3 regions of the Paenibacillus sp. D51F genome follow, and region 1 is predicted to be linked to each of the others. Evidence: riboswitches for the same ligand, from Rfam matches in the RefSeq annotation. Region 1 holds a riboswitch; each other region holds the start of a gene.
The links. A riboswitch is a leader RNA that binds a small molecule or an ion and turns the genes downstream of it on or off. The one in region 1 is predicted to bind cyclic di-AMP.

Region 1 (5,073 bases):
GTGAATCTTGCGCGTTAAGTACGAGTTACCATTCATAAATAAAGCGTTCTCCTTTCCAGCCGTTTGATTTCTAGTCATCATCGGTCGAATTTTGTTGCAAACCTTATCCATTTTACAGCCCGTGCATGGGAGCGTCAACAAAACCCGACAGCTTTCCCCTGCTTTTTCCGGTCACAGTTTAGCCACAGTTTCCATCGTACTCTTTTTTTCCTTATAAAGATATTGTTTATTCCTTATACAATGTTATAACCTATATGCATAAGAGCTCAAGCCATGAAGCTGCAGCTCTCCTCAGGGAAGCTGCCGGCATGCGCAAGATAAGATTTGCTGCCTTGCTCATTCATTCTCTTCTAAAGGATCGGGAGGCTGCAGGAAATGCTCAACGAAGATCTCAACGTATTCGCCGCCGTGGTCGAGCAGTCCAGCATGAACAAAGCCTCGGCGCTGCTCAACCTGTCCCAGCCGGCGCTGTCGCGGAAGATCGCCAAGCTCGAGCAGGAGCTCGGCGCGCAGCTGTTCCGCCGCGTCGGACGCAGGCTGGAGCTGACGCGCATCGGCGAGCTGACCTACGACTACGCGCTCCAGGCCCGTCAGCTGCATCGCAAATACATGAGCACCTTGAGCGAGTTCAAGCAAACTCATCGCTCCAGCCTGACGATCGGGGCCAGCCTGACGACGCTGCAGACGACGCTGCCGGATCTCATCCAGGCGCTGACCGCCAGCCATCCCGAGATCGACATCAAGGCCGTCACCGGCAAGACCCACGAGATCGTATCGCTCGTCCGGGACAAAAAAATCGATCTCGGCCTGGTGGCATCCGTCATCGACGACCCGCAGCTGCACTGCGTCCCGCTGTTCGACGACCATCTGGAGCTGGTGCTTCCCCGCTGCCATCTGCTGACCGAGAACGGCAAGCTGGCGATCCGGACGCTCAGCGGGCTGCCGATGATCCTCTTCTCCAAAGGAACCTGGTACCGCAACCTGACCGACGAGCTGTTCGACACCCACAGGCTGCATCCCGATGTCAAAATGGAAATCGATTCGTTCGAAGCCATCCTGCGGCTGCTCCATACTTGCGGAGCGGCGACGCTGCTGCCGCGCTCCTATATCCGGCAGCAGATGCTGGCGGACAACGACCTTATGGTCGTCCCGGTGCTGGAGCTGGAGCAGGCCAAGCGGACCACCTCGCTCATCCATGGCGACCCGGCCCGGCTGGAGCCTGCGGTCAGAGACTGGATCCGCGAAGCGGCCGCGAACTACTTCCGCCGCTCGGCTTCGCCGGTGGCAAGTTTGAAGGCCATGCAGCAGAGGGCCGCTGAAACCAAACAGGCAGGAGTCCGCGTCGACTGACGCGCCTCCTGCCTTTCTTTCTATGCGTATGCCTGGCCTGGAGCGGACCGCTCCTGCCCGGCAGGCCGCTTATTTCCCTCCACGGCGGTCGTCAGCTGCGGCTCACCGCGTTTTCAAACTGCTCGATGCCCTCGTTCGTTCCGATGACGACCATGACATCCTTTTCTTCCAGAATGGAATTCGCCTGGGGAGCGATGATGATGCCCTTGGGCTTGTTGATCGCTACGATGCTGCAGCCGTAGCGCTTGCGTGTGTCGATCTCGGACAGCGCCTTGCCGTTGAGGCAGCCCGGAACAGCCAGCTCCGCGACGGCGTATTCGGACGACAGCTCGATATAGTCGAGCAGATTGGGCGATACGAGCTGATGGGCGACCCTGATTCCCATATCCCGCTCCGGATAGATGACCCTGTCGACGCCAAGCTTGTCCAGCACCCGGCCGTGCAGCTCCGATACCGCCTTCACGACGACCTTGCCGACTCCGGAATCCTTGACCAGTATCGCCGCCATAATGCTCGACTGGATGTCTCCCCCGATGGCCACGATGCAGCAGTCGAAGTTGCGGATGCCGATCGCGCGCAGCGCATCCTCGTCCGTCGCGTCGGCGCATAGCGTATGGGTGAGCACGGCGCTCATATCGTCCACCAGCTCCTCGCTGCGGTCGATGCCGAGCACCTCATAGCCGAGCTGCATGAGCTCCTTGCCCAGGCTGGAGCCGAATCGGCCCAGCCCGATGACGCAGTATTGCTCTCCTTTTGAACTCTTTCCCATTGTGTCTCTTTATTTCCTTTCCTATCCGATGATAATCTTGCCTTCTGGATTTTTATATAATTCCTTGCCTTGCTTCGGTCTCAGCGCGTATGCCATCGTCAGCGGACCGAGCCGGCCGGCGAACATCGTCAGGCTGAGCAGCAGCTTGCTGACATCCTTCAGGCTGGTCGTGATTCCCGTGCTGAGCCCGACGGTGCCGAATGCCGATACCGTCTCGAACAGGATCCGCAGGAAATCGCGGTCCTCGACGGTGCAGAGCACCATCGTCACGACGAGCACGAGCGCAAGCGACAGCATCGTGATCGTCAAAGCCTTCATGATGCGCTCCTTGCCCAGCCGGTAGCGGAAGAGGACGATGTCCTCCCTGCCGCGGATCATAGCGCCCATCGCGGCGACGAGCGTCATGAACGTCGTCGTCTTGATGCCGCCGCCCGTCGAGCCCGGCGATGCCCCGATGAACATGAGGATGATCATGAAGAACAAGCTCGCCTGGCGCATCGCGCCGATATCGAGCGAGTTGGCTCCCGCCGTGCGCGTCGTGACGGATTGGAAGAAGGCTGCGAGCACCTTGCCTCCGAAGCCGAGCGGCTCCATCGTTTTGGCGTTGGAATATTCGAAGATGAAGATGACGACCGCTCCGATGACGATCAGGCTGCCCGTGGCCAGCAAGACCACTTTGGAATGGAGGGAGAACCTGCGGTTGTTCCTCCATTCCATCAGATCGGACAACACGATGAAGCCGAGGCCTCCTGTAACGATCAGCACCATCGTCACGATATTGACGAGCGGATCCGACACATAGCCGGTGAGGCTCCGATAATCGCCGAAGATGTCGAAGCCGGAGTTGTTGAACATGGATACGCCGTGGAAGATGCCGAAGTAAACGGCGCGGCCGATCGGCATGTCCGATGCGAAGCGGACCGCGTACAGCAGCGCTCCCGCCGCTTCGATGACGAGGGAATACAGCAGAACTTTGCGGATAAGCCGGACGATTCCCTCTATGGAGCTCTGGTTCATCGCTTCCTGCAGCAGCAGCCGGTCCTTGAGCGAGATGCGCTTGCGCAGCACGAGGGCGAACAGCGTCGCCATCGTCATGAAGCCGAGCCCTCCGATCTGAATAAGCAGAAGAATGATGATCTGGCCTGCAATCGAATAGTGGGTGCCGGTATCCACGACGACGAGGCCTGTGACGCAAGCCGCCGAAGTAGCGGTGAACAGGGCGTCGATCCACCTCGTGCCCTCTCCGCCGGCCGTTGCGAACGGCTGCATCAGCAGCAGCGAGCCGATGCCGATCATGACGGCGAATCCGGCGACGAGAATGCGCGGCGGCGACAATTTGAAAGCTTGCTTGAATACTGAAGACCATGATTGCATGCCGGCGACTCTCCTTTTGTCTCCATATCCCTGCCGATCGCGAAGTCCTGGCATCGTAAGCCTGTCGCTTCGGAAGCACAAAAAAAAGCACTGGAAACCCAAGTGCCTGTGCGCCCTGCGAGTCCGGTCAAGCAGCCTCCGAGGTTAGCTGTCGGATTCGGGCATGACGGCTGCCCTATCCGCTCCCGGCAGGCAGCCGCCTGCGCCGGAACGGAATTCACCCCAAGCTGCGCCAGGCAGCTATATGGTTCCCCCGTATTCTTTGGAAATTCGGCTGTTCTATATGGTCGGATTTGATTATATAGGATAGAGGACAGGTTACCAATGTCCCAATCCAAGCTTGCGGAGCGATATGGGACGGAAAATAGTGCTGGGACAAGTCCAGCAAGGCGTAATCCTGCCCTTGCTCTTTCTTTTGCGCGAAATCTCGATCTCTCCCTGCCGCGGCGTGGATAATTTGAAAGCCGCTGTGGTAAGGTTATAAAAGCTTGCCCTGCAGTCAGGCATCGTCAGGAGGACAATCATGAACAGCTCCGAGTTGGAGAAAAGCTATCGTAAGTATTTCTGGACGGGAATCATTGGAGCCGCCATCTTCCTGATTTTGCAGATCATCCCTTCCTTCGCGGGAGGGCTGTCGGGAGAGGAAGCTTCCGACAAGCCTGTTCCCAAGGGCGAGGCGCAGCAGGCAGCGATGGCTTTCGCCCGGCAGCTGACCGGCTCCGAGCCTCTCGCCGCTCATACGGTCCACCAATCCGACCGGGACATAACCGGTTATCTGAGCAAAGAAAAGCTGTCCAAAAAATTCGAGGAAGGACCCGGCAAGATCGTTCCGGCCGATACATGGCAGGTGTCTCTCTCCCTGCCCGAAGGGCAGATGTTCGTCGAGGTCGGCATGTCCAGCGGCCGGGTGATCGGCTGGAAGCAGGTGTTCACGCCCTCTGCCGGAGAATCCGCGGACGTCCTTGCCCCCAGCGCGGAACAGCTTGACCGGCTTGCCGCCAAGCAAGCCGCCGAGCTCGGCTACGGCAAGCTGGAGAGGATCGGTGAATCGGCGGGCTACAAGACGGTGTATGCCGTGCAAGGAGGAGGGATCGGCCAAGCCCGCCTCACCATAGAGGCGGCTCCTCCTTCCGCCGCCGCAGCTGAGCCTGGCGGCAAGACCGTCCTGGCGGAGTTCATGCCGCGCTATGAAGTGCCCAAGGATTACCTCGCCTACACGGCGGATCAGGATCGGATCGCCTCCAGCCTGTCGCTGCTGGGCAATCTGCTGCCGAGCGGAATCCTGTTCGTTCTCGCCGTCATCTATTCGATCGTCATGAGGAAGTACAGCTCCTTCCGCCGCGGCTGGGCGATCAGCCTCGTGTTTCTCGGCTTCTATGCCATCAACAACCTGAACATGCTCGACGGCCTCCGGGCCATGTATGGAGCGCGGCCCAACGCCGAGACCGTCGTCCTGGTCCAGCTCGTCATCACGATGGGCCTCACCTTCCTGCTCGCTCTGTCCGCCTACTTCTCCCTCGTCGCCGGGGATGGGCTATGGCGCGCGCAGGGCAGGCGGCTGTGGCTGACCTCCCGCGAGT
Region 2 (5,073 bases), on a different contig from region 1:
TACGGTACGTTCGATCTGGACCGGATTCTCCGCGTGCTGCGCCCCCACCAAGGCAGGATTGTCGTCAAGGACAGCGGCATGCATGCGGTCGAGGATTATCTGATGAGCCGATATCAGATGTATTGGCAGGTATATTTCCATCCGGTTACACGCAGCTCGGAGATCGTACTGAGGAAAATTCTTCTGAGGGCCCAGGAGCTGTGCCGTTCGGGCTATTCCTTCTCCTGGAATCCCGAGCCGATCAAGCGGCTGTTCAACCAGGAGCTGGATGTGGTTTCTTATTTGAAGCTGGACGAATCGCTTGTCCAAACGGCTTTTGCCGCTTGGACCGAAGAGGAGGATAAGTTGCTGGCATCATTATGCACCCGATTCCTTAATCGCAAATTGTACAAGTATATAACCTTCGACCGCGAACATGAATCAGACGCCCAGTTTTTCTGCGAACGGCTGGCCGCCGCTGGAATGGACCGCGATTACGAGCTGGAGATTGATTTCCCTTATGATCTTCCCTATCATGTGTATCGTTCGGGAATGGACAAGCAGGAGGAAGGAAACCGGGGCAAGCCTCCGATCCTGCTTCTTGACAGCTCCATGCAGCTGACGGAAATATCCGCGCAGTCCGATGTAGTGAGGTCGATAACGGGCATGCACCGCGGCCAATACCGGCTCTTCTACGATGCCGAAGCGGCTTCGCTGCTCAGCTATCGCATGGAACCGGAAATTCGGGAAAGACTTGGCCTGTAGGCCGTATTCGAAAGGAGTCGAAAAATGGCAGGATTGATTGACACGCATACGCATCTGGACTCCCCCAAATTCGACAATGACCGCGAGGAAGTAATCCAGCGCGCCCGCAACGCAGGCGTGGAGCTGATGTTCAATGTCGGATTCAACCGCGAGACGATTCCGACGACGCTGGAACTTGCCGAAAAATATCCGTTCATCTACGCCATTGTCGGGTGGCATCCGACGGACAGCGCCGATGTGAGGGAAGGGGACCTCGAACGGGTGGAGGCGCTGATGGCGCATCCAAAGGTCGTCGCTATCGGGGAAATCGGACTGGACTATTATTGGGATACCGCTCCCAAGGATGTTCAGCAGCAAGTATTCCGGGAGCAGATCCGCATCGCGAAGCGTACGGGCAAGCCGATCGTCATTCATAACCGCGATGCCCATGAGGATGTCGTCCGCATTCTTCGGGAAGAGAAGGCGGCTGAGGTCGGAGGCATCATGCACTGCTTCTCCGGCAGCTGGGAGACCGCCAAGCAGTGTCTGGACATGAACTTCTATATTTCGTTCGGCGGGCCGGTGACATTCAAGAATGCCAGGGTGCCGAAAGAAGTTCTTGCGCAGGTTCCACTGGACCGTCTGCTGATCGAAACGGACTCCCCATATCTGGCTCCTCATCCTCATCGAGGGAAGCGGAATGAGTCCGCATTCGTGGCATTGGTTGCCGAGACAGCGGCGGAAATAAAAGGTAAAAATGTGAATGAGATCGTTTCCATCACATCCGCAAATGCAAGAAAATGTTTCCAGCTTTCTTAAAATCGGGCGAAAAAGCTTGTAAAAAGGTGCTTGGTTGAGAAAAATTATATTTTCGCTCCACCAAACCGCCAAAAACGGCCGGATTTTCCTCTAATTTGGCTGAAAGAGTCTTTTATCTCTTCTTTACAATCGGTTGACCAAAACTGTATGATTCAACTCAGAGCTTTGAGTGATGCAGTTTTGTATTCATTCGCTTAATCTCCCCACAAGGGAGAGCGGGGGAACCAAGCAGCGATTCCATGCAGTCCCGGATGACATGATATTCCGGAGCGGACTGGATGGACGAACTGACCTTTTCCAGGGGTGAATTTTGCCAAAAGGCCTTGAGCAGGCCAAGTAGGCGAATAGGGCAGCTCTCTTGTCCGAACCCGTCAGCTAACCTCGTAAGCGCATATAAGAGAGATCAACCTCGTGCTCCACTTTCCATGTGTTCAGCGTGACCAACCCGGGAAGCCACGATACAGATCCTCTGTCGACGGCTTCTTTTTGTTTGAATATTGCGTAAACCGTCGACATAGGGTTAACCGTGGAGGTGAAGCAAGAGGTTGATAGGCGTGCTGCTCGGCACGTACAAAACCTAATAGTCGCGTCTTAAATAGTCATGCGTAACACGAGGCGGCGGGGCTATGTAAGGAGGACCGAAGAAGTGGGCGCAATTCCCTTTAAGGACACCCATGTACAACGATCATCCAGCAAGTCTTTCCAATGGCGATGGAAGCATGAAAACCTGCGTTTGATCCTACTGAGCTTAATTATCTCAATCGCGATGACTTTCATGTTTTTGGTGTTGTTGCACGGAACGTCTGAGAAGAACGTCTCCGTAGTGTTGAACGGACAGGAAACGATCCTGAGCACGAAGCAGGATGTCCTGCAGCACCTACTGGATGAACAAGCTATAACTGTCGGACCGCACGACCAGATTTCAGTTCCGCTGAGCGCGGCGCTCAAGGATGGGGACCGGATCATTGTCGATCAGGCTGTGCCGGTGACGATTATGGCTGACGGAAAGACTACGACGGTGTACACGACCGAAAAAACCGTGAAGGCCGCGATCGGAGAGTCCAATATTCCGATTCGCGAGCAAGACAAAATTTTCCCTGACACCTCCTCGCAGCTGAAACCGAACATGACGATTCGGGTGCTGCGAATCGACAAGCATACGACCACGACAAAGCACGATATTCCTTTCACCGTCATCCGCAAAGAGGATGCTACCTTGGAAAAGGGGCAGCTAAAAATGGTGAAGGCCGGCCAGAATGGCCAATTGGTCAAAACCTTCGAAAAGGTATACCAGGATGGCAAGATGGTATCCATGACGCTGCTCGCCAAATCGATGGAACAGCCTGCCGTGAACAAGATCGTTGCGGTCGGCACCAAGGAAAAGCCGAAGCCTAAAGCAGTCGCTCTCAGCGCGGCGTCTTCGGCATCGCAATCCGTCACCAAATCGGGCCTATCGCTCAAAGCCAAGAAAGTGCTGAACAACGTAACTCTGACGGCTTATACCGCCGGCTTGGCCTCTACGGGCAAATCCAAAGGCGATGCCGGCTACGGCATCACTGCTTCCGGAGCAAAAGTATCGGAAGGCCGTACCATTGCAGTCGACCCGGATGTCATCCCGTTGGGATGGTGGGTATATATAGAAGGAATCGGCTTCCGTCGTGCAGAAGATACGGGGAGCGCGATCAACGGCAAGAAGATCGACGTGTTCTACGAGAGTGAATCTTACGCGAGGCAGTTCGGCAAGAAGCGCGGATACACCGTATACGTGCTGGGTCCAACCAAGCCGAAGCTGAGCTGATTCAAGCGATACGGGTCCGCCTCTACGAGGCGGTCCCGTTTTGGACGTTTACCGGGCATGAGGAGAGTAGAGAGGGCTTTTTTGGCCCATGCTAGGACCACTGCTGTCCTTTTCCGGCCGCAGTCCGGATTCGGGCCTGGCTGTCATTCGAGAGGCTCAAGCCTCTTTTTCTTTTTATACCCCTCAAACGCGTATTGAATTAAAGGAGACAAGGCCTTGATCAAAGAAATTATCGTCGTGGAGGGCAAGGACGACACGGCAGCGATTCGGCGCGCCGTGGAAGCCGACACGATCGAAACGAACGGCTCGGCGATCGGCGAGGAAGTGCTGCGCCGGATCGAGCTCGCCATGCAGCGTCGGGGAGTCATCATCTTCACCGACCCCGACCATGCAGGAGAGAGGATACGCAAAATCGTCTCGCAGCGGGTGCCTGGCTGCAAGCATGCTTTTCTGCCGCAGGAGGACGCCTTGTACAAAGGCGACATCGGAGTGGAGAACGCTTCTCCCGAAGCGGTCAGGAGGGCTCTGGCGTCCGTTCGGACGGAGGGAGATCCAGAGAAGGCGGAAATCTCAAACAGCGATCTGCTGGAAGCGGGTCTGCTGGTGCATAGCGATGCGGCCCGGCGGCGCTTGCTCATGGGCAACCGGCTGGGCATCGGCTATTGCAACGGCAAGCAGTTCCTGAAGCGCTGCGCCAGCTTTCAGATCACGAAGGAAGAATTCGGACAAGCCTTGCGGCAGATGGAGGAGGAGATCGCCCATGGACGTAGCGACACCTAGAAGAACGAAGGAAATCATCGAGAGGCATGGTTTCTCCTTCAAGAAGAGCCTGGGGCAGAACTTCCTGATCGACCCCAATATTCTGAACAAGATCGTAACCGCGGCCGGACTGGACCCCACCAAAGGGGCGCTGGAGATCGGTCCCGGCATCGGCGCGTTGACCCAGCAGCTGGCAAGGGAAGCAGGCAAGGTGGCAGCGGTCGAGATCGACCGGCGGCTGATCCCGATTCTTCAGGAAGTGCTGGAAGCCGACGAGAATGTGCGTATCGTTCACGGCGACGTGCTGGAGATCGACCTGCAGGCGCTGTTCAAGGAGCAGTTCGGCGAGGTGAGCGGCGTCAGCGTCGTGGCCAATCTGCCTTATTACGTGACGACTCCGATCCTGATGAAGCTTCTGGAGGAGCGGCTGCCGCTGGAGAACATCGTGGTGATGATCCAGAAGGAAGTCGCCGAGCGGATGGCGGCCAAGCCCGGCACGAAAGCCTATGGCAGCCTCAGCGTGGCAGTCCAGTATTACGCGGTGCCGGAGCTTGTCTGCATCGTGCCTCATACGGTATTCATTCCGCAGCCGAACGTCGACTCGGCCGTCATCAAGCTGGCGATGCGGGACAAGCCTGCCGTGGACGTGGCGGACGAAGATTTCTTCTTCCGCACGGTTCAAGCCTGCTTCGCGCAGCGCCGCAAGACGATCCACAACAATCTGTCCTCCTGGCTGGGCAAGGACAAGCGGGAAGAGCTTACCCGCATCCTCGAATCGACGGGAATCGATCCCGTGCGGCGCGGCGAGACGCTGTCGCTGCAGGAATATGCCTCTCTGACGGCTGCGCTTGAAGCGCATGGCCTAAAGGGCTGACAGACCCGGCAGCGTTGCTCCGGCTAAGCGAAGCTCTTCATGAGGATCCGTTCGGATTCTGTCATGGAGGGCTTTTTGTATTGGGAGCCGCGCCAGAGAC
Region 3 (5,073 bases), on a different contig from region 1:
ATGCTGGCGGAGTGGGCATGGTCGGCCGTCGCCAGGACGAGGGTGTCGCCCGATGCGTCCGCGTAACGGCGAGCCTCGCCGATTGCTTTGTCCATCTCGATCGTATCGTAGGCGGAGCGCTCCCAGTCCATCGTATGCAGCTGCTTGTCGATGCTGGCGCCTTCGACCATCAGGAAGAAGCCGTTCTCGTTCTTGCTGAGCACCTCGATCGCTTTCTTGGTCATGTCCCACAGATTCGGCTGGTCGGTGAACGACTTGAGCGCCGCCGTGTTTTTGGTCGAGCGGTCGTAGTAGACGTTCATGTCGCCGGTATGGAACAGGCCGAGCAGCTTGGAAGGCGTTCCGGAGCTTTTCAGTCCCGAGGCGCTCTCCACGAATTTGTAGCCGGCTTTCTCGAAGCCGCTGATGAGATCGTTCTCGTCCTTGCGCTTTGAGCCGGCAACCGATTTGGGGAGGAAGTAGGCCGATCCGCCGCCCATGACGACTTCAGGCTGAAGCTTCAGCAGCATGTCGGCGATCTCCGGCTTGTCCGCGCGGCGGCGGGTATGGGAGACGACCGCGGCCGGCGTCGCGTCCTCGATCTCCGAGGTCGTGACGATGCCGACCGACATGCCGCGCGTGCGCTTCAGCATCTCGGCGAGCGTCTCGACCTGCGGATCGTCCAGCGAGCTTTCCGTATTGTCCGGATAGACGCCGAGGGCGTTCACGGCGGATTTGTGGCCGGTATTGTAGGCGCTGGCGCTGTTGGCCGAGTCGGTGACGATGGAATCCATGCCGGAGGTGGTGACGACGGCGCGCTGTTCCAGCTTGTCCATTTCCATGAGGCCGTTGTACTTGCCCTCGGTCAAGCCCTTGGACATCGCGCGGGCGATCGTGATGCTAGGCTGCGACATGCCGTCCCCGACGAAGAGGATGATGTTCTTCGCCTTCTTGCCGGCTGCGGAGGTGGTCACCGCTTGATAGGAGACCGTGCGGGACAAGGAGCCGGCCGTCACCTTCACGGTGTAGGAGCCCGGCTTGTCCAGCGATACGCCGCGGATCATGAAGGAGGAGCTTGAGGCGGTGCTGGTTTTTTCGAAGCTTTTGCCGAAAAATGCTTCCGCGCTTTTGCCGTTGATCTGGATGCTGACGGCCGAGGCATCGCCTGTCCAGTCGTTCAATTCCACGCGGAAATCGAATTTGCCGCCCGCCAGAAACTTGGCATTATGGATTGGAGCTACATAAATGGACGGCGCCGCTTTGGCCGTCGCGGCCGCTTCGGCTGCCGCCGCAGGAGCCGAAGTCAGCTCGGCCATTCCGATTCCTCCTGCTGCCATGGCGCTCGCAAGCGCCGCCCCGAGAAGCATTTTACCTGCTTTTGCTTTCTTCATCTCCCCAAAACCCCTCCGCTACTAGAAATGAATGCACTTTCACAGCGTAAGAGAGAATGATTAAGCAGGTGCTAACGATTTGTGAATAGTTGGTAAATCAAGAAAACGCCTGCGAAGCCGCAAGGCGTTTTCATTCATGCATGCATTCGACGGCTATTTCTTCTCCTCGGCAGCTGTTCCGTCCTCCGGAGGGCGATTGCCGTTTTTCAGCTCCCAGATCGAATAGCCGAAGTCCATTTGCAGATGGGGATTGTCCGGGAACTTGGGCCAGTCGCCGCCCCATGTGAAGCCGAGACTCTTGGCGATCGCGACGACCTCCAGCCAGTCGGCCTTGCCGTTCTTGTTCCCGTCGTATTCCATATCCCAGATGATGTCGCCTGTCCGGTCCTTGAGAGCGAAGTCGATCGCCAGACCGTAGTTGTGGTAGGATTCTCCGCCGCGGGCATGGGTCACGATGGAGCCGCCGCCATCCCGGCCTTTGCTGTAGAGGACATCCTGCTCCGCCGAGCTGCGGAAGCCGTCCGTGATGACGACTTTGATGCCTTTTGCGGCGGCCCGCGAGATAAGCTCGTCCTTTTTCCCGTCCAGCACCGGATGCAGCTGCGTAACGGGAGGCACCTCCCGGTATAGTCCCGGAGGGACGAACCGGTCGAACAGGCGCGGCATCTCCAGCTTGAAGAGGGCAGCCGCCGCAAGTACGAGTCCCGCCGCAAGCAGCAGGCAGCCGAGGCCGCTTCTGCGCCGGGTCTGAGTCCGGCCTGCGGACTTGGGGCTGCGGCCCTTTTGTCCGCCCGTCATGGGGCTTTGCTGCATGAAGGTCTCCTTTGCACGTTCGCTTTGTTCAAGCTTATACGAGCGGGAAGGGCAAAAAGCTTCAGGAAACGGCTGATCGGCTTGGGATCTGTTTCCAGTTGGAGCGGATGGGGTAAGGATAGAAAACGAGCTGGAAAATGCTGACGCCGGCAGCCGGGCGCCGAGCATGCGCAAAAGCAAACAAACCGCTGGCCGCCGCCCCGAAGGGCTGGCTGCTGCGGTTTGCGCAAGGGGATCCGGATTCAGGACAGGCTAGTCCACATCGGGACTGCCGTCAACCGTATCGGCTGGATCGTCGGCGTATTTCTCGTACTTGGTGTCGTCCATGATCCGGCGTGCGGACACGTAACGCTTCGTGTAGTAGGAATCGCTCAGGCTGCTGATCATGACGCCTTTGCTCGACGAGGAATGGGCGAACTTGCCGTCCCCGACATAGATTCCGACATGCGAGACGCCGCGGCCGCTCGTATTGAAGAACACGAGGTCGCCCGCCTTGAGATCAGCCTTCGCGACTTTCTTGCCCAAGCCTGCTTGGGAAGAGGAGGAATGCGGCAGGGAGATCTTGAATTGCTTGAATACATAGGACGTGAATCCGGAGCAATCGAACCCGTTCGTCGTCGTTCCGGCCGTTTTGTACGGCGTTCCGACGAGATCGCTGATGACACCGTCCATTTTGGAATCAGCCGCTGCGCTGCCTGCGCCTGCAGTGAACAACAGAGAGATTCCGAGGATGAGGCTTGCTGCTTTCTTCTTCAAGCTTGAGTAGCTCCTTCCAGAGCCTACGAGGTTAGCTGTGGGGTTCGGTTGAAGGTTCCCTATGATTCCTGCGGCATGCGTGACAATAGCTGACGGACGCCCAAAATCAATTCACCCTGAAAGTGGTTCCCCCGTTTCCATGTTCAACGGAATTCGGCATTTTGATGATACTGGAAAACATATTCTTGCTTTTCGCCCCTTCTCCTTCCCAAAACGACATTTTCTAATAATTCTCATGTTTCAACGAGAAGAAGACGGCGTTTACATCCGGATTATATGGGAGCTGACCTCCCTTGAACAGACAAAATGGCGACTCTTCCCTATTTATGCAACCGGTATGGCAATCGCTCCATATTGCCTTTCCTGACGGCCGCCGATCGGACGCAGAAGACTGAGAAGACTGGCGCTGCCGCCAGTCTTCTTTGTCTTTTCTTAGAAGGGGATGCGACTACAAAAAGCCCCGTCTTCTCCAGGAGAAGGCGGGGCTTGAATGATTCCGCAACCGGATCAAACCGTATAAAGGACGTCTTCCATCAGGGTAAGCAGCCGGGATCTCATTCCGACCAGCTTCATCAGGGCTTCCTCCTGCAGGCTGCCGGTATCCGGGCTGAGCAGGGCGTGCTCGCTGCTGATCGCCTCAAGGGCCTTGCCTGTGTTGGGATTCAGGTCGTAATGCTCAAAACGGAAAAGCAGCTCGGCGGTGGATTGGTGGAGCTCTTCATAATAAGCTTGAATTTGTTCGGTCATCGTTCGATTTTCCTCTCTGGTTTGGTTATTTTCTCTATTCTGCTGTTCGATGTATGGGGCGGCCCCGAGAGAGCCGGCGATTGTGTGCGGAAACTTCGCTTACAGCATGCCCATCGTTGTTTTCATTGCTTGCTTGCATCTGTTCTTCCGATCCGATAGCGGGCAGCGGATGGGGAGCGGGAACCCATCTGCCGGCTCTGGGATAGGAACCGATATGCGTGAGTCGAGCGGAAGCATAGGGTGCCCGATTGCCTGAGAAGGTATTAAACCGGCAGACGCTCTTTGAAAACAAGTCGTAATTGTCAGAGAATTTTCACAATTGTACGATGGAATTATTGCTTTGTCAACTAATGTGACGCGAATCCTCCCAGCAAGCGTACTGTGATGTCAGCAGCCACAAGTCAAGCAGCGTGCGGACGAGATGATAGGCTTGCTGGATGACGAGGGCGGCCAATCCGGCCCATGCCATCGCTGCGGCGCTGAAGCCGGCACCGATGACGCCGGAGAAGAGGAGCAGGGTCAGGCTGAGGCCGGCCATCGGGAGCAGCCGTCTGCAGGCGGCCGATAGGGACGCCGAGACTTTGAGCCTGGATACCGCTCCGAGCTGGAGAGAGAGGCTGAGCAGATGCAGAACCCCGATCCACAGCAGCCACGCTGCCGCCCAAGGCAAAATGCTGACGGCGATTTCCTGCAGGGAGGATCCGTTCTTGACCACATCCCATGCCCGGGAGCCGAGCCACCAGAGAGGAGCGACGGCAAGAAGCGTCTCCGCCCAGTAGAGAAGCAGGACCGGCTTCCATGCCTTGCGCATGCCCTGCAGGAATAGCGTGCCGCCTTCATGTCCCGCCGCGGTATGGTGGATGGAATAGAACAGGCCGGCATTGATGAGCGGCGTGACGATCATGCGGGAGAGCAGCAGGGCGGCCAGCGTCCACAGGACCGGCTGGGCGAGATCGGTCTTCATCAGCCGGAACTGGGCTTCCGCCCAGAACAGGGCATCCGCCCCTTGCGAAGGCTCGTTCGCTCCGGGATACCGCCGAAGCAGCGGTCCGATAATGGAGTCGACATAGCGGTAGAGGAAAAATCCCCACAACAACCGGTACAGGAACAGGGCGACGGCCACCGGCAGATGCTTGATGGTCAGGCGCCACCCTTGCTTGAGATAAGTAGACACGTTTGAGACTCTCCTCTCTTCGGGCCGCTACCAGGCGAACGCTCCCGCAATCCATTCCAGCGCCTTCACGATGCCGAGGCTGATCCGGACCTCCTGCTTGCGGGGAGCCTCGGCTTTCAGGAAGTTGTTCATCTGCCGGTTGTCCAGCACGTTGGTGCGGTCCGGATCGACCGCGGCCCAGAGCAGCGGGGAGGGGGCGGTCAGCTTGTAGAG

Region 2: another riboswitch for cyclic di-AMP. It lies ahead of ACLBWT_RS22940 (G5 domain-containing protein); the one in region 1 lies ahead of ACLBWT_RS14590 (TrkH family potassium uptake protein).
Region 3: another riboswitch for cyclic di-AMP. It lies ahead of ACLBWT_RS20825 (C40 family peptidase); the one in region 1 lies ahead of ACLBWT_RS14590 (TrkH family potassium uptake protein).

Annotation. Positions count from the first base shown of each region.
Region 1 covers NZ_JBKFAO010000007.1:174,392-179,464, forward strand. The annotation lists gene ACLBWT_RS14575 (succinate dehydrogenase cytochrome b558 subunit) at 1-36, opposite strand, end outside; gene ACLBWT_RS14580 (LysR family transcriptional regulator) at 376-1,350, shown strand; gene ACLBWT_RS14585 (potassium channel family protein) at 1,442-2,119, opposite strand; gene ACLBWT_RS14590 (TrkH family potassium uptake protein) at 2,141-3,493, opposite strand; cyclic di-AMP (ydaO/yuaA leader) riboswitch at 3,613-3,779, opposite strand; gene ACLBWT_RS14595 (CPBP family intramembrane glutamic endopeptidase) at 4,017-5,073, shown strand, end outside.
Region 2 covers NZ_JBKFAO010000023.1:16,930-22,002, reverse strand. The annotation lists gene ACLBWT_RS22950 (HD domain-containing protein) at 1-744, shown strand, start outside; gene ACLBWT_RS22945 (TatD family hydrolase) at 769-1,542, shown strand; cyclic di-AMP (ydaO/yuaA leader) riboswitch at 1,724-1,947, shown strand; gene ACLBWT_RS22940 (G5 domain-containing protein) at 2,189-3,340, shown strand; gene rnmV (ribonuclease M5) at 3,557-4,120, shown strand; gene rsmA (16S rRNA (adenine(1518)-N(6)/adenine(1519)-N(6))-dimethyltransferase RsmA) at 4,101-4,973, shown strand.
Region 3 covers NZ_JBKFAO010000016.1:27,164-32,236, reverse strand. The annotation lists gene ACLBWT_RS20835 (alkaline phosphatase) at 1-1,370, opposite strand, end outside; gene ACLBWT_RS20830 (M15 family metallopeptidase) at 1,524-2,036, opposite strand; gene ACLBWT_RS20825 (C40 family peptidase) at 2,436-2,939, opposite strand; cyclic di-AMP (ydaO/yuaA leader) riboswitch at 2,945-3,108, opposite strand; gene ACLBWT_RS20820 (hypothetical protein) at 3,447-3,686, opposite strand; gene ACLBWT_RS20815 (hypothetical protein) at 4,030-4,860, opposite strand; gene ACLBWT_RS20810 (M1 family metallopeptidase) at 4,888-5,073, opposite strand, start outside.